3 regions of the Streptosporangium sandarakinum genome follow, and region 1 is predicted to be linked to each of the others. Evidence: riboswitches for the same ligand, from Rfam matches in the RefSeq annotation. Region 1 holds a riboswitch; each other region holds the start of a gene.
What was found. Region 1 has a riboswitch for cyclic di-AMP ahead of ACQP10_RS31465 (C40 family peptidase). Riboswitches for the same ligand answer to the same signal wherever they lie in the genome.

Region 1 (6,603 bases):
ACGTGGGCGCAGAGCTCGATCATCCGCCGCTCGGTGCGCGCGTCGGCGACCCGCGCCATCAGGATGGGCGCCTCGCTCGCGGCGAGCTGCGGCAGCCGGGCGCGCACCCCGCGGTGGATGTCCCGGACCACGTCCTCGGCCGCCGTCATGTGGACCTTGACGTGCAGCATGATCCCGGGCGCGCCGGAGGAGGTCTTGGCCTCGGAGATCCACACGTGGTGGACGAGCGGGTAGTCGGCGAGGACCTGCGCGATCGCGACCCGCAGCGCGGGCAGGATGGGGTGGCGGCAGCGGCTGTAGCCCGGGTCCACCATCTGCATCGGCCCCGACAGGTGGGGCCGGGGGGCGGGGATCCACGGCTGCGCGGGTGCGGCGGGGACGGCGGCCCGCTGCTGGGGGCGGACCGGCGCGGGACGCGACACCGTGGCCATCGCCCCGGTGGCGTACGCCGTCGGGGAGGTGGACGTCAGCGCGGGCGTGGGACCGCTGCGGGTGGAGTCGAGGTATCGCCTGAGGTCCTCGATGGGGACGGCGGCGGCCGCCGGTCCCGCCGCGTCGATCACGATCTCCCGCACACCGGTGACGCGTTGGATGTCGAGGATGGTGCCGGCGTCGCAGGCCGACAGGGAGTGGCTGCCACGGTGCCGCGCGTAGGTGCTCGCCGAGGTGTACCCGAGGAGCACGCGTTCACCGGTCTGCGTCGTGCCGAGCACGACGGAGCGGTCCGGCCGCACGGCGACCAGGAGTCCCCATTCGGCGAGCGCCGCCAGTAGCCGGTGCGGGCCGCCGTGCTGTGCGAGCACGTCGCCGAGAGCGGGGTTCCCGATGCTCATATGAGGAACGATAGGTAGGGGACCACGGCTTATGAGGGTAATCGTGAACTTTTGTGGTGAGCAATACCAAGTTGAATTTTGTAGGTATGAGATCGTCTCGGATGGGTAGCGTCAAGACCCTGTCTCGTATGCCGGGACACTCGTGAACACGTTCACAAGCGCCGATAGACTCGAGAGGTCGTGCAGCAGCCTCTCGTCTTAAGGATCCCGCCTGTGAACAAGCCCGTCGTACTGGTCGCAGAGGAACTCTCCGAGGCCGGTCTCGCGGTCCTGGGCGCGGACTTCGACGTCCGCCACGTCGACGGCGCCGACCGCGCGCAGTTCCTGCCCGCCCTCGCCGGGGTCGACGCCCTCATCGTGCGCAGCGCCACCCAGGTGGACGCCGAAGCGATCGCCGCCGCGCCGAAGCTCCGGGTCGTCGCCCGCGCCGGCGTCGGACTGGACAACGTCGACGTCGAGGCCGCCACCAAGGCCGGTGTCATGGTCGTCAACGCCCCGACCTCCAACATCACCAGCGCCGCCGAGCACACCGTCGCGCTGATCCTCGCCTCCGCGCGCAACGTCGCCCAGGCGCACTCCGCGCTCAAGGGCGGCGAGTGGAAGCGCTCCAAGTACACCGGCGTGGAGCTCGACGAGAAGGTCGTCGCCATCCTCGGCCTCGGCAAGATCGGCCAGCTCGTCGCCCAGCGCCTGCAGCCGTTCGGGGTCGAGCTGATCGCCTACGACCCCTACCTGCAGCCGGCCCGCGCCGCGCAGATGGGCGTCCGCCTGGTGTCGCTGGAGGAGGCCCTCGCCGAGGCCGACTTCATCACCGTGCACCTGCCCAAGTCCAAGGAGACCATCGGGCTCATCGGCGACAAGGAGCTGCGGGCCGTCAAGCCGACGGTGCGCCTGATCAACGTCGCCCGCGGCGGCATCATCGACGAGGGCGCCCTGTACGCCGCGATCAAGGAGGGCCGGGTCGCCGGCGCCGGCATCGACGTCTTCCCCAAGGAGCCGGTCACCGACAGCCCGCTGTTCGAGCTGGACCAGGTCGTCGTCACCCCGCACCTGGGCGCCTCCACCCACGAGGCCCAGGAGAAGGCGGGCACCCAGGTCGCGCGCAGCGTGAAGCTGGCCCTGGCCGGGGAGTTCGTGCCGGACGCCGTCAACGTCCAGGGCGGCGCCGTCGCCGAGGACGTCAAGCCCGGCCTGCCGCTGGCCGAGAAGCTCGGCCGGGTCTTCACCGCGCTGGCCGGTGAGGTCGCCACCCGCCTGGACGTCGAGGTCCGCGGCGAGATCGCCGCGCACGACGTGCGGGTGCTGGAGCTGGCCGCGCTCAAGGGCGTCTTCGCCGACGTGGTGGAGGACTCCGTCACCTACGTCAACGCCCCGCTGCTGGCCAAGGACCGCGGGGTGACCGTCGAACTGGTCACCAGCCAGGAGAGCCCCGACTGGCGCAACGTGGTGACCGTGCGCGGCGTCCTCGCCGACGGCCGTACGGTCTCGGTCTCCGGCACGCTGTCCGGCCCGCGGCAGATCACGAAGATCGTCGAGGTCAACGGCTACCAGATGGAGATCGAGCCGACCGACCACCTGTCGTTCTTCGCCTACAGCGACCGTCCCGGCGTCGTCGGCATCGTCGGCCGCATCCTCGGCGACCACGGCATCAACATCGCCTCGATGCAGGTGTCCCGCGACGTCAAGGGCGGCAAGGCGCTCATCGCGCTGACCGTCGACACCACGATCCCGGCCGACGTGGTGGACCAGATCGCCGGCGAGATCGGCGCCGACAGCGGCCGCTCGGTCGACCTGGCCGACTAGGCCGCCGCGCCGCGGGTCCCCGGCACGGCGGGGGCCCGCGAAGGGACGCCTTCCGGCCCTCTTCGCGGCCGTTCTTTGTCTCGCCATGTGAGAAATATGGACAACGGGCGAGACGGCGTTCCGGTGGGCGGGTACTGTGACAGGAAATGCGCCAGGTTCTCGTAATCCTTACCTGCCGCGGCGGGGCCTGACGGGCAGGCCGGCACCTCGCCGCGGTGCGGTGGCGTTCGCCGGCTTCACCTTCGCGTCGCGGATCCGCGACCCGGATCCGTGGCACCAGGCCCGGTCGGACTCGTGACCGGAGTTCCCAGCCACATTTCCCGCTCGCCCGTGAACGAGACGAGGCTTGTCATGTACGACATGTATCCCTGGAACCGCCCGGAAGAGAACAAGGACGAGGCCGCCGACGCGCTGCAGACCGCGCTGGACCGGCGTGACAACGGCGGAGTCCCCATCCGCTGATCCGGATAGGCGGAGGAGCCGCCGGCCGGGGATCGGGGCCGGCGGTCTCCCGCCGCGTCAGGCGCTCTTCGCGCCGTCCTTCTTCGTGTCCTTCGCGGCGTCCTTGCCGGTCGACATGGTGCCGTTCTCGATCGCGAGCTTGACGCCCTCGCGGTCGGGGCGGACGGCCCCGGCGAAGACGCTGCGCCGCCAGGAGCTGAGCTTCTCCTCGCGGACGACGTCGCCGGTGCGCGGGGCATGGACCATGTAGCCGGGTCGGCTGATCATGCCGACGTGGCCGAGGCCGCTGAAGAAGACGAGGTCACCGGGCTTGAGGTTGTTCCAGGAGATCTTCTTGTCGAAGGCCGCGTACTGGTCGTAGGTGACCCGGGGGAGCTTGATGCCGGCGGCGCCGTAGGCGCGCTGCATCAGGCCGGAGCAGTCGAAGCCGCCGTGGCCGGTGCCGCCCCAGACGTAGGGGGTGCCGCGCTTGGACATCGCCCACTTCACGGCCTTCTTCCAGGCGGGCTCGGGAGCCTTGGCAGGGGTGGCCTGCGCCGGCTCGGACGTGGACCCGGGCTTGGCGGTGGACTCGGGCTCGGCGGTGGCCGAGGGGGCGGGGGCCGGCGTGGGAATGGCGGCCGGGAGCGCCGTGGCGAGCGTGGGGGAGGGGGCGACCACCGGGGAGGGGGTCGGTGTGGCGGCCATGGCGGCGGCGGGGGCCGCGAGTGCGGCGGCGCCGACGGCGACGATGGACAGGGCACGGGGGAAAAGCTTGCCGGACAGGGCGATTCCTTCCATAAGGCCTGCCGGGTTAGCTGTCGGACTCGGGCGTGGAGGCCGCCCTACGGCGCGATGACGCGCTGATTCGCCCCAAGGAAGACCCCCGTATGCGGGCAGCAGGAAGCACGCTCACTGGAAGCGGAGCCGTGTCTCCGGCGCCCCGGGTGTTTTCCGGAAGGTGGGTCCCCGGCTCCCCGGGGCCGGACATGGGGGTGGCCCACGGGGATTAGGCGTCGATACGAACGGGAGGACGATAACGAAAGTTCATGAATCGGTCAATACCACGCAAAATCGGACAAATTGATCAAGCGTCGCATGACACGCCGTTGCGTCCGTACCGTGAGATGGGTGTTCGGCAGCCGAGACGAACCGGTAGGGTGCGTGCATGGATTCGCGCAACATTCGCCTGGCAGTCATCCCTGGTGACGGGATCGGAGTGGAAGTCGTCGCCGAGGGGCTGAAGGTCCTCCAAGCGGTCGGCGCCAAGGCCGAGACCACCACCTACGACCTCGGCGCCAAGCGTTACCACGCGACCGGCGAGGTCCTCACCGACGTGGTCCTGGACGAGCTGCGCGGATACGACGCGATCCTGCTCGGCGCGGTCGGCGACCCCAGCGTGCCCCCGGGCGTCCTGGAGCGTGACCTGCTGCTCAAGCTCCGTTTCCGGCTCGACCACTACGTCAACCTCCGCCCGGTCAAGCTCTTCCCCGGCGTGGAGACCCCGCTCGGCGGAGCCCGGCCCGAGGACATCGACATGATCGTCGTCCGCGAGGGCACCGAGGGCCCGTACGCCGGGGCCGGGGGCGTGATGCGCCGGGACACCCCGCAGGAGATCGCCACGCAGGAGTCGCTGAACACCGCGTTCGGCGTCGAGCGCGTCGTCCGCTACGCCTTCGACAAGGCGCGCAACCGCCCCCGCAGGAAGCTCACGCTGGTCCACAAGACCAACGTGCTCACCTACGCCGGAGACCTCTGGTCCCGCACGTTCGACCGGGTCGGCCAGGAGTACCCCGAGGTCCAGACCGACTACTGCCACGTCGACGCGGCCTCGATGTTCTTCGTCACGCAGCCGGAGCGGTTCGACGTGATCGTCACCGACAACCTCTTCGGCGACATCCTCACCGACATCGGCGCCGCCGTCGCCGGCGGCATCGGCCTGGCGGCCAGCGGCAACGTCAACCCCGACCGCACCGCGCCGAGCATGTTCGAGCCGGTCCACGGCAGCGCGCCCGACATCGCGGGCCAGGGCAAGGCCGACCCGACGGCCACGATCCTGTCGGTCGCCATGCTCCTCGACCACCTCGGCCTGACCGAGGAGGCCGCCCGGGTCGAGCAGGCCGTGGCCGACGACCTCCTGGAGCGGCAGACCGGCTGGACGGCCCGGACCACCCACGAGATCGGCGACGACATCGCCGCCCGAGTAGCCGGCTGAGAGGCCGCCTACCCGATTCACCCACGCGCCCGGCGGCTCCGCGAGCCTCCGGGCGCTGCTTTTTGCCCGCAGTGGCACGCCCACTGCCGACTTTGTCCTACATGCAGTAGTTTCCCGGTATCCGGTCCATCGCAGAATGGACTGAGGTGCAGTTCGACTCGAAGAGAAGGATCCCCGCCATGACCACTGCTCAGAAGCTCAGCTTCGACGTGCAGCTATCCGACCACGCCCGCACCGCGGCCGAGCGCGAGCAGGTACTGGCGAACCCCGGATTCGGCCAGGTCTTCACCGACCACATGATCCGGATCGACTACACCGAGGGCCGGGGCTGGCACGACGCGCGGCTCATGCCGTACGGCCCGCTGACCCTCGACCCGGCGACCGCGGTCTTCCACTACGCCCAGGAGTTCTTCGAGGGATTGAAGGCGTACCGCCAGGAGGGCGGGTCGATCGTGTCGTTCCGGCCGCAGGCCAACGCCGCCCGGTTCAACCTCTCGGCGGGCCGGATGGCCATGCCCGAGCTGCCGGAGGAGACGTTCGTCGAGTCGCTGGAACTGCTCGTCCAGACCGACCGCGACTGGGTGCCCACCACCCCCGGCCACAGCCTCTACCTGCGCCCCTTCATGATCGCCACGCAGCCGGCGCTCGGGGTGAACCACCCGTCCTCGACCTACTCCTACATGGTGATCGCCTCCCCGGCGGCCTCCTACTTCGGCGGAAGCCGGCCCGTCTCGGTCTGGCTGTCCACCGAGTACACCCGCGCCGCCCCCGGCGGCACCGGGTTCGCCAAGTGCGGCGGCAACTACGCCGCCGCCTTCGTGGCCCAGCGCCAGGCCGTCGCGCAGGGCTGTGACCAGGTGGTCTGGCTCGACGCGAACGAGCACCGCTACGTCGAGGAGATGGGCGGGATGAACCTGTTCTTCGTCTACGGTGACCGCCTCCTCACCCCCGCCCTCACCGGCACCCTCCTGCCCGGCATCACCCGCGACTCGATCCTCACCATGGCCTCCGACCTCGGCCTGACCGCCGAGGAGGGGCGCCTGTCCATCGAGGAGTGGCAGGCCGGCGCGGAGTCCGGCGAGCTCACCGAGGTCTTCGCCTGCGGCACCGCCGCGGTCGTGACCCCGGTCGGCGCGGTCAAGGGCGCCGACCGCGCCTGGACGATCGGCGACGGCACCCAGGGCCCGGTCACCACCCGCATCCGCGAGGAACTGGTCGGCATCCAGTACGGCACCCGCCCCGACCCCTACCACTGGGTCCACAAGATCTGCTGAGAAAGCGTCCCGGGGTGGGCGGCGCGGCGACTCCCGT
Region 2 (6,603 bases), 2.9 Mb from region 1:
GACGCGCCACCAGGCGGACCCCTTCGGCGATGTCACGGCCCAGGCTCGCCCCCGCCGGGTGGGGCCGCGGCTCGGGGCGGCGGATGGAGCGCAGGCACAGCGCCGACCACAGGAAGCTCAGCGCGTCCACGGCGATCGCCACCGGGGCCGACAGCAGCTCCACCAGCAGACCGCCGACGCCCCGGCCGGCGAGCTGGTTGGCCGCGTCCATGCTGACCAGCGCGGTGTTGGCGGCCGTCAGTCGTCCGGGCCCGACCAGGTGCGGCAGGTAGCTCTGGTCGGCGACGTCGAAGAACACCGTGGCCACCCCGCACAGCAGTGCCACCGCGTACAGCTGGGTCAGGGTCAGCGCCCCCGCCCACCAGGCGAGCGGCACCGATCCCAGCAGTACGGCCCGCGCCAGGTCGGCCGTCACCATCACCGGCCGCCGCCGTACCCGGTCCACCCAGGCCCCCGCGGGCAGACCGATCAGCAGGAACGCCAGCGTGCTCGCCGTCGCGAGCGTCCCGACCTCCGCGGGACCCGCTCCGAGCGCCGTCACCGCCGCCAGCGGCAGCGCCAGCTGCCCGACCGAGGTGCCCAGCCTGCTGGCGGCCGCCGCGGCGAACAGCCGCCGGAAGCCGGGATCGGCGAACACCGGGCCGCCATGTGTCGTCACAGTCGTCATGCGCCGAACCCTGCCGCCGCCCGGCGGCCCGCTCCATCGATTCGCGCTGGAGCGAATCGGCCGGCGCACGGTACCGTTCCGGCTGCGGCGCAGAGCCGCCGGGGCGCGGGTGGAGAGGAACGGTACGGCGTGCTGCGGCTGGAGTTCGGGCTGGCCGACCTGGCCTGCACGCGGTTCGCGTTCTCACCCCTGTGGGAGGTGGTGGCGAGCACACGGGTGCTCAGGAGTCCCGGCGAGCACCCGCTGCACCGCCCCTGGGTCTCGGCCGTCACGCCGAGGCTGCGGGCTGCGGGCGTCGACTGGGGCGTGCTCGCCGAGCTGGTGCCGGTGCCCACCCGGGTGATCCCGGCGTTCGTCTGCCCGCCGCCGGTCACCACCGCGCCCGGCTTGGATCTGGAGCTGGCCACCATGCGCGCCACCCCGCCCGAGCGGGTCCGCGCCGACCTCGCCGGAATGGACGGTCCCCGACTGGCCGCCTTGCGTGAGGACCCCGCGCGCGGGCTGGCGGAGCTGTCGGAGGTGATCCGCGCCTACTGGGACGTGGCGCTGGCGCCGTACTGGCCGGGCATCCGCACCCTGCTCGACGGCGACATCCTGCACCGGGCCCGGCTGCTGGCGGAGGGGGGCGTGGAACGGCTGCTCAACGACCTGGACCCGACCGTCCGGTGGGAGGACGACGCCCTGCTCGTCGGGCACCGGCACGTGTCGGGCGGGCGGAGGCTGGGCGGGCGGGGGCTGCTGCTGGTGCCCTCGGTCTTCATCTGGCCCCGGGTCTTCTCGGTCACCGTCCCGCCGTGGCAGCCCACGCTGCGTTACTCGCCGCGCGGGATCGCCACGCTGTGGGAGCGCCGCCGGACCGAGGTGCCCGAGGCGTTGGCGGCCGTGCTCGGCCGCTCCCGGGCGATGCTGCTGGGCGAGCTGGCCGCCCCGGCCTCGACCACCGAGTTGAGCCGGCGCACCGGTATGTCCATGGCCGGGGTGTCGCGGCACCTGACCGCTCTGCGCGCGGCGGGGCTGACCGGCGCGCACCGGTCGGGCAGGTTCGTGCTCTACGCGCGTACCGAGGCGGCCGAGACCCTCCTCTCCGGGCAGCCGCGCTGAGCCGATGCCCTCACGACCGTCCCCGGGTCAGGGGAGGCCGTTGCGCCCGCGGTAGTCGTTCCACGCCCGGACGCAGAAGTCGTGGCGCCAGTCGTCCTCCCGGAAGTTACGGCAGGCGTAGGCGGCGTCGAACCGGAGGCCCACGCCGCCGGGGCCGCCATGGCCGCCGGGACCGGCGGGACCGGCGGGGGCGTCACGACCGTCGCGGGCCGATGCGCCGGGGGCGCCGGGGGCGCCGCCGTCGGCCCGGTCCCGCGGCCCGGCCCCGGAGCCGGGCGACCCCGGACCGTGCCCGTGGTCGTGGCCGTGCGGGGTGCGGGGGGTGCGCGGCGGGTTCGGGAGGTCCCGCGTCTCCCGGTGGCCCGGCCCTGCGCCCTCCACCCGCGGTCCCGCGACGCCCTCGGTCCCCGGCCCCGTTCCCGCTCTCCCCCGCGCGGCGGCCTCCGGCGTACGGCGTGCCGCGGCGTGCCGCCGCTCCCCCGCCGGGCGCGGCCGTCCAGCGCCTCCGCCGCGCCCGCCCGGGGCCGTACGAGACGGGGCTTCAGCTCGCGGACGACCATGACCCTGCCGGGTGCGGAGGACGGCGTGCGGGCGGCCCGTGGCGGGTGGACGACCGCCGTGCCGCGCGGGGCGAGCGACGGCGCGGGCGCCTGGGCCGCCATGACGGAGGGCCGGTCGGCCACCGGGGACCAGCCGGAGGACCAGACGCCGAGCCCGGCGGCCACCAGGAAGGCGCCGATCAGCGCGGGGCGCAGCATCCGGTCGCGCCGGGGACGCGGACCCGTCCAGGAACGCGGCGGCTCCTCGCGCGGGGAGCGCGACCTGGCCGAGGTGGCGATGCCGGCGTCCACCAGCGACCCGTGCACGAAGGGGTCCCCGGGGTTCTGCGCCGGGCCGTCGTACCGGGCCGCGGGGCGGACCGGCGGACGGGCCGGGGACGCGGCGGGTCCGGACGAGGTGTCCGGGGGCCCGCCGTACGGCCTGCGACCGCGGGGACCCGCACCGGGTCCGCGCCCGCGGGCCGGATCGTGGTCATCCTGCATCTCGCCTCCCCGTCGCCGGAACCGATCCGCCCTCCAGCCTGCCGAACATCACCGCCCGTACGCGTCAGGTAACGGCGTGCTCTTACGGAGCTGTTACCAAGGGGACACCACGAATCCCCATAGACCGGACGTCATGGACGGGGTCGCCGTCGGCGGCGACCACCCGGGAGCCCGGCCGCCACGGCGGGCGGCCCGGTCTCCGGCCGGTCCGCGCGGTGAGGCGTCAAGTTTTTACCATGGGCCCGGATCCCCGGCGGCCACGGCGGTCCGGAGCCCGCGGAAACCCCGGCGCATCCCGCTCCACCCCAGGTCACTTGCCCTTTCCGTGGGGCGGCGCATACCTTTGGTCATCGCGGCCCGAGAGCCGCTTCATTGACCGGACCCGACGCCGTCCTGTGGCGATACCCGCCGACGGCGTACGGACGCCGAATCCGCGCCTTCTCAGCGGAACCGGGGACCCACCTTTCCGGGGTGAATCGGACGCCCTCCATCAGCGCGCCCGTAGGGCACTTCCAGGCCCGAACCCGTCAGCTAACCCGGTAGGCGACATGGAAGCAAGGAGTCGACACCCCATGCGCAACCCCCGGATCAGCAGGTTCGGAAACCGCCTCGGCCTGGCCCTCGCGGGCACGGTCCTGGCCGGTGCCGCCGTCGGCGGCGCCGTCCCCACCGCGGCCCTGGCCTCGTCCGCCGGGCACGCCACGGCCGCCCAGCACGTCTCCCAGCAGGAGGCGCATCCGCTCACGTACGGCCTGGACATCTCCAACTACGAACCCACGTACGACTGGAACGCCAGCTCCGCCCAGTTCGGCATCATCAAGGCCACCGAGGGCACGGGATTCCGCGACGGCTCCTTCGCCCGGCACTGGAGCGAGCTGGGCAAGAAGGGCATCGTGCGCGGGGCGTACCACTTCGGTCACCCGGGCAACGACCCGATCGCCGAGGCCGACCACTTCCTGTCCGTCGTGAACGCGCAGCCCGCCAAGCGCGGCGACCTGCTCGTCCTGGACCTGGAGGCCACCGACGGCCGCTCCGTCGAGGAGGTCAACGCCTGGGCCAAGACCTGGCTGTCGTACGTGAAGGACAAGACCGGCGTCACGCCGATGTTCTACAGCGGCCTGAACTTCGCCGAGACCTACGGCAGGGGGCTGGAGCAGTACCCGCTGTGGGTGGCCGCGTACAGCATGGACAAGGGCGCCATCACGCCGCCGGCCGACTGGAAGACGTGGACGATCCACCAGTACACGGAGTCGCCCATCGACCAGAACGTCTCCGCGCTGAGCCCGGACCAGCTCCGCGCCCTGGGCCGCCAGACGGCCTGACGGTCAGGCGTCCCAGGTGACCGGGAGGCTCCTCACCCCGAAGATGTCCGCGATCTCCGGGCGCAGGGAGACCTCCTCGGCCGGTACGGCCAGGCGCAGCGTCGGGAAGCGGCCGACCAGCGCGGGGAACGCCACCCGCATCTCGACGCGGGCCAGCTGCTGACCCAGGCACTGGTGGACGCCGTGTCCGAACGCCACGTGCCCGCCCTCCTCCCTGCGGAGGTCGAGCACGTGGGGGTCGGTGAAGCGCTCGGGGTCGCGGTTGGCGGTGTGGTTCGACAGGACGACCGTCGTACCGGCCTCGATGGTCCGGCCGCCCAGCTCGACGTCCTCCAGCGCCGTCCTCATGAACATCTTCGCGACGCTCAGATACCGCAGCAGCTCCTCCACGGCCCGGTCGGTGAGCGCGGGATCGGCGCGCAGCGCGGCCAGCTGGCCGGGGTTGCGCAGCAGCGCGAAGGTGCCCAGCGCCAGCATGTTCGCGGTGGTGTCGAGCCCGGCCGCCAGCAGGATCAGGCTCATCCCCCTCAGCTCCTCGTCGGTCAGGTCGCTGTCGGTGAGGTCGCTGAGCACGTCGTCGGTCGGGTCGGCGCGCTTGGCGGCCACCAGCTCCGCGAGGTACTCCTGGGTCGCGGTGTAGGCCGTGATCAGGGTCTCTTCGTCCGTCTCCCCGTTGAGGAACGAGTCGATGTGCTCCTGGAAGGAGCCCCGGTCCTCGTACGGCACCCCCAGCAGCTCACAGATGACGATGGCGGGGATGGGCTTGGCGAACGCGGTCACCAGGTCCGCCGGCGGCCCGGCCTTCTCCATGGCGTCCAGGTGCTCGGCGGTGATCTGCTCGATCCGCTCGGTGAGCAGGCGCATCCGCCGTACGGTGAACTTGCCCATCAGCGGTTTCCGGTACCGGCTGTGCTGCGGATCGTCCATGAGGATGAACTCGCCGGGGGACGCCGGAGGGGCCTCCATGCCGGAGTAGTCGATGAACGGGTGGTGGAGCATGAACTCCTTGCGCGAGCTGAACCGCGGGTCGGCCAGGACCGCCCGGACCAGGTCGTATCCGGTGACCAGCCAGCCCCGGTGCCCGTCGGGGAAGACGTAGCGGCTGATGGGGCCGTGCCTACGGGCGTCGATCAGCTCCGCCGGCGGGTCGAAGGGGCAGCCGGGCCGGCGCTCGGCCGGTAGCGCGGTGACGGTGTGTTCCATGATCGTTCCTCTCCTCGGCCCGGGTTCCAACGGCATCCACCATCGTCGGCCGCGCTGACATCGGGCCGTCGCCGTACTGACACGGCCGCTGACACGGCCACCGCGTGCGGGCCGCCGGCCGGCGGGCTCGGTCACGGCGGCGATCACCCGGTGTGCCGGGCCCCCGTCGATCGGCCGCCCGCGGTCGCGCGCGGCGTTCAGGGAGCGAGGGTGATCTCGGCCAGCTCGCGCCAGTCCCGCCGACGGCCGTCACGGGTCGCCTCGGCGAACGCGGTCTCACCGAGGCGGCTCCGCGTCTCCGCGGCGATCCTGGCGCCGTCCGGCTGCGAACGGTCCGGTGTGCCGCGCACGCCGTCGCTCGCCGCGAGCAGTCGTGCGGCCTGTTCGTGGTCTCCCCGGCGCAGCGCGAGGTCCGCGATCCCGAGCAGCACCCCGGCGATCGCCGGCGGATACCCCGTCTCCGCGGTCTCGCGGAGCGTCTCGCTCCAGTGCGCGCGGGCCTCGTCGAGATCCTCGATGAGGTAGCCGTACAGGCCCGAGGCCCTAACGCAGAGCCAGACGCCCGGTTCCCCGCCGTCGCCCAGCGCCGCCCGGGCCGCCGCCAAGTGCCGGCGCACCTGGTCCGGCTCGCCGCGCCAGCGCGCCAGTTGCGCCTTCGAAAGCGCCAGCTCGGCGAGCACGTGCGCGTCCGGCCAGGCGATCCCGTCCGCGCACCGCTGCGCCTCGGCCATGGCGGAGGCGCAGGCCCGCTCATCGCCGAGCAGCCAGTGCAGCTGGGCCTGCCGCGTCCGCAGGCCGACCACGTCCTCGGTCGCGCCCATCTCGGTCAGCGCCACGGCCGCCTCCTCGTAGTGCTCGCACGCGCGCGCGAACTCGCCGCGCATGGCGAGCCGATCGGCCAGAAAGGCCAGCGCCAGCGAGATCCCCGACCGGTCGCCCAGCGCGCGGAACTCGGCCAGGGCGATCCCGGCGTCGACGTCCACGCCGGTCTCGTCGCCGTCGTGCGTGAGCCGCAGCCGGCCGCGCGTGAGCCTGGCCTGCGCGCGCACCCATGGATCGTCGCCGGCGATGAGCGGCTCGAACGCGGGCAGGAACTCCGCCGGCTCCCGCAGCATCCGCTCCAGCGGGGCGACGAACCCGAGCAGCGGGTTGCGATGCCCGCCGCGCCGGGTGAGCCGGTGCGCCCGGAGGATCCACTCCCGCGCCTGGTACTGGTCGCGGCCGGGCCCGGAGGTCGCGAACACCGTCACGATGAGATACGCCGTCG
Region 3 (6,603 bases), 3.8 Mb from region 1:
TGCGGCGGTCATCACCACGACGGCGGCGAGCGTGCCGTGCCGCTTGGTGTTCAACATTCCGGACCCCTCTCAGGTGGTCGCCCGAATCGATTGGGAGGTGACATCGCGAACCGGCCCCCGACGAACGCGATCGGCGATGGGTGGCGCGCAGGCCACTTTTGGGAGCGCTCCCACGAAGACTGGACGATGGGCAACCGGCGCGTCAATATGCCGAAACGTAACCGTTACATCGCGGGGTTTCCAGGGCGGTGAATGGTCATTAAGGTGACAAAATACGTGATCAGGTGTTTGGGAGCGCTCCCACCCCAACTCGGCACGGCGCGGCGAACGCCCGCCGACCCGGGACCATCCGGCACGTCAGGGACCGTCCGGCCCGGTCCCGTGGCGCGGGCGACCTCGGCGGAAAGCGATTTACGGCGGCGCGTGGACGGGTGCTCGCGGCGGGCCCATGACCGGGCGCCCCGGAGGACGCGTGGACGGGTGTTCACGGCGGTGCGCCCCGGCCGGGTGAAGGGCCGGTAAAAGCGTCGGGAAAAGCCGAGACGGCGACCCGGTCGTACCGGGTCGCCGTCTGGTGGCCCCCGCCGCCCCTGGAGGAGTGGGGTGGCGGGGAGGGGGTGAGGGAAGGGGGAGGGGGCTGAGAAGCCGTGAGGCGCCCGTCAGTCGTTGTAGTCCGGGTAACCGTAACCGTCGACCTGGGAGACCGGCCGGACGCGCTCCTCGACCTTGCCGTTGCCGGTGTTGCCCTCGATCGTGGTGATCGTGCCGTCGCCGTTGTCCTTCTTGACGAGGCCGACGTGGTCGATGGCGTCGATGTCGTTGCTGCCGCCCCAGTCGAAGAAGACCACGGCGCCGGGCTTCGGGGTCTGGCCCCAGCGCCCGTTGTCGGCGAACCACTTGGCGTAGGAGACGGTGTAGGCGTCCCAGCCCACGGTGTGCCGGGCGCCGGCCTGCTCGCCGACCCAGGAGACGAACATCGCGCACCAGGGGGCGTTGGCGTAGTCCTGGGTCCTGCCGCCGTCACGGGCGACGGTCTCCTTGGCGCGCTCGCTGGAGACGTACCAGTCCTGGAACTTGGTGCCGCCACCGGCGGCGTTCTCCGAGATGCCGATCTGCTTGGCGGCGATGTCGAGAACCCGCTGGGCGCTGGCCTTGGGCAGGCTCTGGGCCTGGGCCTCGGCATTGGTGTTCTTGCTGACGGATTCGGCCTGCGGGCCGGAGACGTGGCTGTCGGCGAGGGCGGGAACGGTGGTGGCGGCTCCGCCGGCGAGGACGATGGACGCACCCACGAGGACGCGGGCCAGGTTGTGCTTCTTGGGGGTGAGGCGGTTCTTGGCCATGCGGGGGTTCGACTCCTTGCTTCGCTTCCATACCGCCTACCGGGTTAGCTGACGGGTTCGGGCTGGGAAGTGCCCTACGGCGCGCGAAGGCGCTGATTCACCCCAGAAATTGGTTCCCCGGTTCCGCGAGAGCCGCGGATTCGGCGGCCGCGCTCATCGACCAATGGATCGATTGCGATGATGCGCGGTCGGGCAATGTGCCGGTGAGATACGGGTCTGTGGACCTCGGTACTCACCGCGAACGAGTAGAACGTACGTGCTGCTCCACGCCGATTGCAAGCTCTTGCATTGCCCTGACTTGGGAAAACACCGGTTTTCGATGATCGTCGACTTCCCGGTACGAAGATCGGGGACTTCGGGGCCGAGACTTTCGCAAGAGCCGGAAACCCTTGCTGCGCAGGGGTTTCCGCATTGCGGAGCCGGTGGGACACGGGCGTGCCGGACGATTTCTCCCGGCTGTAACCTTCCTCAAGGTAGATCTTTTTAAAGAGGGTTTGTTTTACCTGTTCAGCGCCCTCCCCAGGCGTCATATGAGCGGTGCGCGGACCCCGCGCCGGGCCCTCCGAGACCCGTGCCGGTCCCCGCGCATCCCCGCGTGTTCCGATGTTCACCCGCGGTTCCCGGCCGCGTAAGGCGCCCCGGTTACGGTGAGGCGATCGTGAACGGGTCATCGCCCGGCGTGGAGGAGGGGCGGGACCACGCGCGGGAACAGCCTTCGGCCGTCGCCTGGGCGGAGTCCCCCCTGCAACTGCTCTGCGTGGTCGAGGCATGCCACGCCGGGCTGCTCGGCGCCCACGTCAGGGTGATGTCCCGCGCCGGGTCGCGCCCGCTGGCCGCCACCCGCCGGGAACTGGCCCGCCTCGCCCTCCCCGCGGGCATGGAGCAGGCCCGCCCGGCGCCCGGACCGCCCAAGCCCCGGCGGGGCGCGACCTGGGTGATCGGCGACGCCTTCTCCGGCCGGGTCCAGGCCCGCTGGCTCACCGCCCTCCCCGGCCGGATCGTGGTCGTCGACGACGGGCTGGCCACGATCAGGCTCCTGGAACTGCTCGCCGGGCCGCCCGGCAAACCACTGCTGCGGGCCCGGGCCGCCGCGGGCCCGCTGCGCTCCGCCCTCGGCGCGGCGGCCGGCCTGCGGCTGCGCGCGGCCGCCCGGTCGGGCCGGCTGACGGTCTTCACCGCACTGCCCGTCCCGGACGACCTGGGGCGCGCCGTACGCGGCAGGGGGACCGAACTGGTCGTCCACGACTTCGCCTGGCTGCGCGCCCAGCCCCCGCGCCGGCCCCGGCCGCAGGAGCCCACGGTCGTCCTCGGCACCTCGCTGGTGCGCAACGGCCTGATCCACCGCGACCGCTATCTCGCCTGGCTCGCCGCGGTGGGAGCGGCCGGCCCGGTGGCCTACTTCCCGCACCGCCGGGAGGACCCGGGCGACCTCGAACGGGTCGGCGCACAGCCCGGCGTCACCGTCTACGACGCCGGGATCCCCGCCGAGATGACCCTGCGGGGACTGGACCCGGGGCAGCGGGTGCTCAGCCTGCCGTCCACCGCCGTCACCTCGCTGCGGGTCCTGCTGGCGTCCCGGGGCGTCACCGTGGAGGCGGTGGACGTCCCCGACGAGTGGTGGACCGCTCAGGCCGCGCCCTCCCTCCGCTCACACCTGTCGATGTTCGCCCATCACGACACCGGAGTCACAAGGTGAAGGTCCTGGCCGTGGCCGACTCGGATTCCTACCTGAAGTGGGCCGCCCACCTGCTCGCGGACCTTCCCGGCGGCTGTACGGCGGAGCTGGCGGTGATCCGTACCCCCATCGCGCCCTCACCGGCGCAGATCCGCGCGGCCGTCACCGGCGTGGCCGCCGACCCGCCGGTGCTGTCGGCGCGGGCGCTGCGCCGGGCGGCCGAACGGCTGCGACCCGACGCGGTGCTGGCCGCCTGCACCGGCCCGGTGGTGGACGTGCTGGTCGCCGAGGTGCTCGCCGGCCTCTCGCCGAGACCGGTGTTCGTCTCCGGGCTGCCGGGCATCTCCGTCCCGGCCACCGAGAAGGCGTGGCTGTTCCGCAGCGGCTGCGACCTGTTCGTCCTGCACAGCGGGCGGGAGGTGGCGGAGTTCACCGAACTCGGCCGGAGGCTGGGCGGCGGCGGCGCGGTCGGACTGGCCCGGCTGCCGTTCCTGCCCGCGGGCCAGGCACCGCCCGCCTCCGGTCCGCGCGACCGCGTGGTGTTCGCCGCCCAGGCCAAGGTGCCCAGGCGCAGGGAGGACCGGGAGCGGATCCTGCTGTCCCTGGCCGAACTGGCCAGGCGGCGGCCGGACCTGGACGTCGTGGTCAAGCTCCGCGCCCTGGACGACGAGCGCCAGACCCACGCCGAGCGGCACCCCTACCGGCGGCTGTGGCGGGAGCTGGCCGAACGGGGCACGGTCCCCGCCGACGCCGTGCGGTTCGAGGCCGGCCCGATGCACGACCACCTCGCCCGCGCGGCGGGATTCGTCACGGTCAGCTCGACCGCCGCGCTGGAGGCGATCGCCTGCTCCGTGCCGCTGCTGGTGCTGTCGGACTTCGGGGTGGGCGCCGAGACGATCAACCTCGTCTTCGAGGGGAGCGGGCTGCTCGGCACCCTCGACGATCTGGCCGATGGGCGCTTCCTCACCCCGGACGAGGAGTGGTGCCGGGCCAACTACTTCCACCCCGGCGGCCTGGACGACTGGACCTCCCACCTGGTCACCCTGGTCGGCAGGGCCCGATCGGGACGCCTGGTGCCGGCCCGCTCCCTGCTCGACGGGCCGGCGTACGCCGCCGCCCGCCGCCGCGCCCGGCTGCGCGTGGAGGTCCCACCCAGGGTGCTGCGCGCCGGCCGCCGCGCCCGGCGCAGGATGAACCGCTACCTCAAGATCTCGTACTCATGGCGACGCTAGCGCGTCGCGGCTCGGGGTTGTGTTGATGGCGACGCTGCGCGTCGCGGCTCGGGGGCTCAAGCCCGGTGTCTTCCCTCGTCGTTCGCTCGCTGCGCTCGCTCTCTCCTCAGTCCAGACACCGGCGCCCCCTCGCTGTGTTGATGGCGACGCTGTGCGTCGCGGCTCGGGGGCTCAGACCCGGTGTCTTCCCTCGTCGTTCGCTCGCTGCGCTCGCTCTCTCCTCAGTCCAGACACCGGCGCCCCCTCGCTGTGTTGATGGCGACGCTGTGCGTCGCGGCTCGGGGGCTTGAGTCCGGTGTCTTCCCTCGTCGTTCGCTCGCTGCGCTCGCTCTCTCCTCGGTCCAGACACCGGCGCCCCCTCGCGGTCCAGACATCGGCGTTCCCTTGGGGCTCCTCAGTCCAGACACTGGCGTTCCCTCGTGGGCTCCTCTGTCGGACCGGTGTCTCCTGGCAGTAGGGGGATTCGTAGGACGAAACGGGCGCCGTGTTCGCAGTCGGCGATGTTCAGGCTGCCGCCGTGGCCCTCGGCGATCTCCCGGGCGATCGGCAGGCCCAGCCCGCTGCCGCTCGCGTCGCGCTCTCGGCCCTCCTTCAGCCGGACGAACCGCTGGAACACCCGCTCCCGGTCGGCCTCCGGGATGCCGCCGCCGTCGTCGACGACCTCCAGCACCGCGTGCCCCGAGTCGGCGTCGGGGCGGACCTTCACCTGCACCTCGTGCTCGGCGTGCCGCAGCGCGTTGTCCACCAGGTTGGTCAGCACCCGGGCCAGCTGAAGCCGGTCGCCCTCGACCAGCGCGCCCGCCGCCAGGTCGCGGGTGATCTCGTCGGGGCGGCGGTCCAGCTCGGCGCGGACCAGCTCGCCCAGGTCGATCCGCTCGTGGCCGGCCGGCGCGGTGGCGTCCAGCCGGATCACCGCCAGCAGGTCGTCCACCAGCAGTTGGAGCCGATCGATAGCGCGGTCCAGCCCCTCGAGCGTCGCGTCGGTGTCCGGTTCGGGATCGGACATCGCCAGGTCGAGCTGGGTCCGCAGGGCCGTGACCGGGCTGCGCAGTTCGTGGGAGGCGTCGGCGGCGAACCGCCGCTGCCGGCCGACGGCCTCCTCCAGCCGCCCCAGCGTGGCGTTGACGGTCTCCGCCAGCCTCCTGAACTCCTCCGGATGCTGTGGCTCCGGCACCCGCCGGCCCAGGTCGGTGGCGGTGATCTCATGCAGCTCCGCGCGGATGCCCTCGATCGAGGCGAGCGCCCTGGACATGGTCAGCCAGGTGGCCAGGGAGACCAGGCCCACGCAAACCAGCCCGGCCGCGCCGATCAGCGCCGCCCGCGGCGGGTCGAAGAACAGTCCGGGCTCCGGCTGCGCGGCGTAGACCATTCCACCGGGGACGGCGTAGCCCACGGTGATCATCCGCTTTCCGTTCCAGGTGACGGTCCCGTTCCAGTTCGGTTCTCCCATGGCCGGGCGGGCCGTCGTGAGAGGCCGCCGGTCGGCCGACTCGGGTGCGGTGCCGGCCACCCTCCCGCCGATCACCAGCTGGGCGACCCCGTTGTCCTCGGCGGCCACCAGGGTGGGTGTGCTGTCCTCCCGGACGATCGCCGCGTTCTGCCGCGCCAGTGACGTGACGTGATCGCGCACCTCGCCGTTCTCCAGCCGCTGGAGAACGGCGAGCAGCCCCAGCCAGCCCAGCACGACGACCACCGTGGTCAGTAGCGCGGCGATCACGGTGCTGCGCGTCCGCAGCGTCATCCCCCTGCCTCTCGATCGCCCTCTCAGCGCGGTTCCCGAACCGCATTCAAAACGACTGAAGGACGATATTCCCAGGTCAAGGGGCACATATGTCTGAATTTTGGGTTTTACAGGAGCGTCTGCGACAGACGCCGCCGGAGACGGCCGAGCGTCCCCGGCGCCGTACGGTCCCGGGCGGGAAGCAGCTCCAGGGCGGACAGCCTCTGACGCTTGAAGTAACGATCGGGGCCGTGCGCGTCCAGGTGGGCGGACGCGGCCTCGCGCAGGCCGGGATGGGCCCCGGCGCGCATGCAGTAGCCGACCGCACGGACCAGGGCGGGCAGGTCCACCGGCGGCGGCTCGCTCACCGACCCGTCGGCCGCCAGCCGGGGCAGCAGGGCGTCGGTGATCGTCACCGGGATCCGGTTGCCGTTCTCGTACGGCGAGAGCCGCTCCAGAACCAGCTCGCCCCCCACCGCCGCCACCGGCAGGCCGTAGTGGTTCCTCGCGGTGACCAGCGCGGTGGAGAAGCAGCCGACGACCAGTCCGGGCCGCAGGGCCGCGAAGTACGACTCGGCGGGGACGCTCTCCGTGGCGACCTCCAGTCTGACGCCCAGTTCCGCGGCCGTCTCCCGC

Region 2: linked by a shared signal. The riboswitch ahead of ACQP10_RS18320 (glycoside hydrolase family 25 protein) and the one ahead of ACQP10_RS31465 (C40 family peptidase) in region 1 are both predicted to bind cyclic di-AMP.
Region 3: linked by a shared signal. The riboswitch ahead of ACQP10_RS13990 (CHAP domain-containing protein) and the one ahead of ACQP10_RS31465 (C40 family peptidase) in region 1 are both predicted to bind cyclic di-AMP.

Annotation. Positions count from the first base shown of each region.
Region 1 is NZ_CP192034.1:6,842,737-6,849,339, reverse strand. It holds gene ACQP10_RS31475 (hypothetical protein) at 1-833, opposite strand, end outside; gene serA (phosphoglycerate dehydrogenase) at 1,047-2,636, shown strand; gene ACQP10_RS31465 (C40 family peptidase) at 3,156-3,878, opposite strand; cyclic di-AMP (ydaO/yuaA leader) riboswitch at 3,866-4,103, opposite strand; gene ACQP10_RS31460 (3-isopropylmalate dehydrogenase) at 4,246-5,292, shown strand; gene ACQP10_RS31455 (branched-chain amino acid aminotransferase) at 5,472-6,566, shown strand.
Region 2 is NZ_CP192034.1:3,959,989-3,966,591, forward strand. It holds gene ACQP10_RS18305 (MFS transporter) at 1-667, opposite strand, end outside; gene ACQP10_RS18310 (ArsR/SmtB family transcription factor) at 797-1,768, shown strand; gene ACQP10_RS18315 (hypothetical protein) at 1,796-2,149, opposite strand; cyclic di-AMP (ydaO/yuaA leader) riboswitch at 3,225-3,372, shown strand; gene ACQP10_RS18320 (glycoside hydrolase family 25 protein) at 3,384-4,133, shown strand; gene ACQP10_RS18325 (cytochrome P450) at 4,137-5,336, opposite strand; gene ACQP10_RS18330 (BTAD domain-containing putative transcriptional regulator) at 5,534-6,603, opposite strand, start outside.
Region 3 is NZ_CP192034.1:3,035,603-3,042,205, forward strand. It holds gene ACQP10_RS13985 (ABC transporter substrate-binding protein) at 1-57, opposite strand, end outside; gene ACQP10_RS13990 (CHAP domain-containing protein) at 660-1,340, opposite strand; cyclic di-AMP (ydaO/yuaA leader) riboswitch at 1,359-1,496, opposite strand; gene ACQP10_RS13995 (hypothetical protein) at 1,999-3,036, shown strand; gene ACQP10_RS14000 (DUF6716 putative glycosyltransferase) at 3,048-4,247, shown strand; gene ACQP10_RS14005 (sensor histidine kinase) at 4,642-5,988, opposite strand; gene ACQP10_RS14010 (polysialyltransferase family glycosyltransferase) at 6,096-6,603, opposite strand, start outside.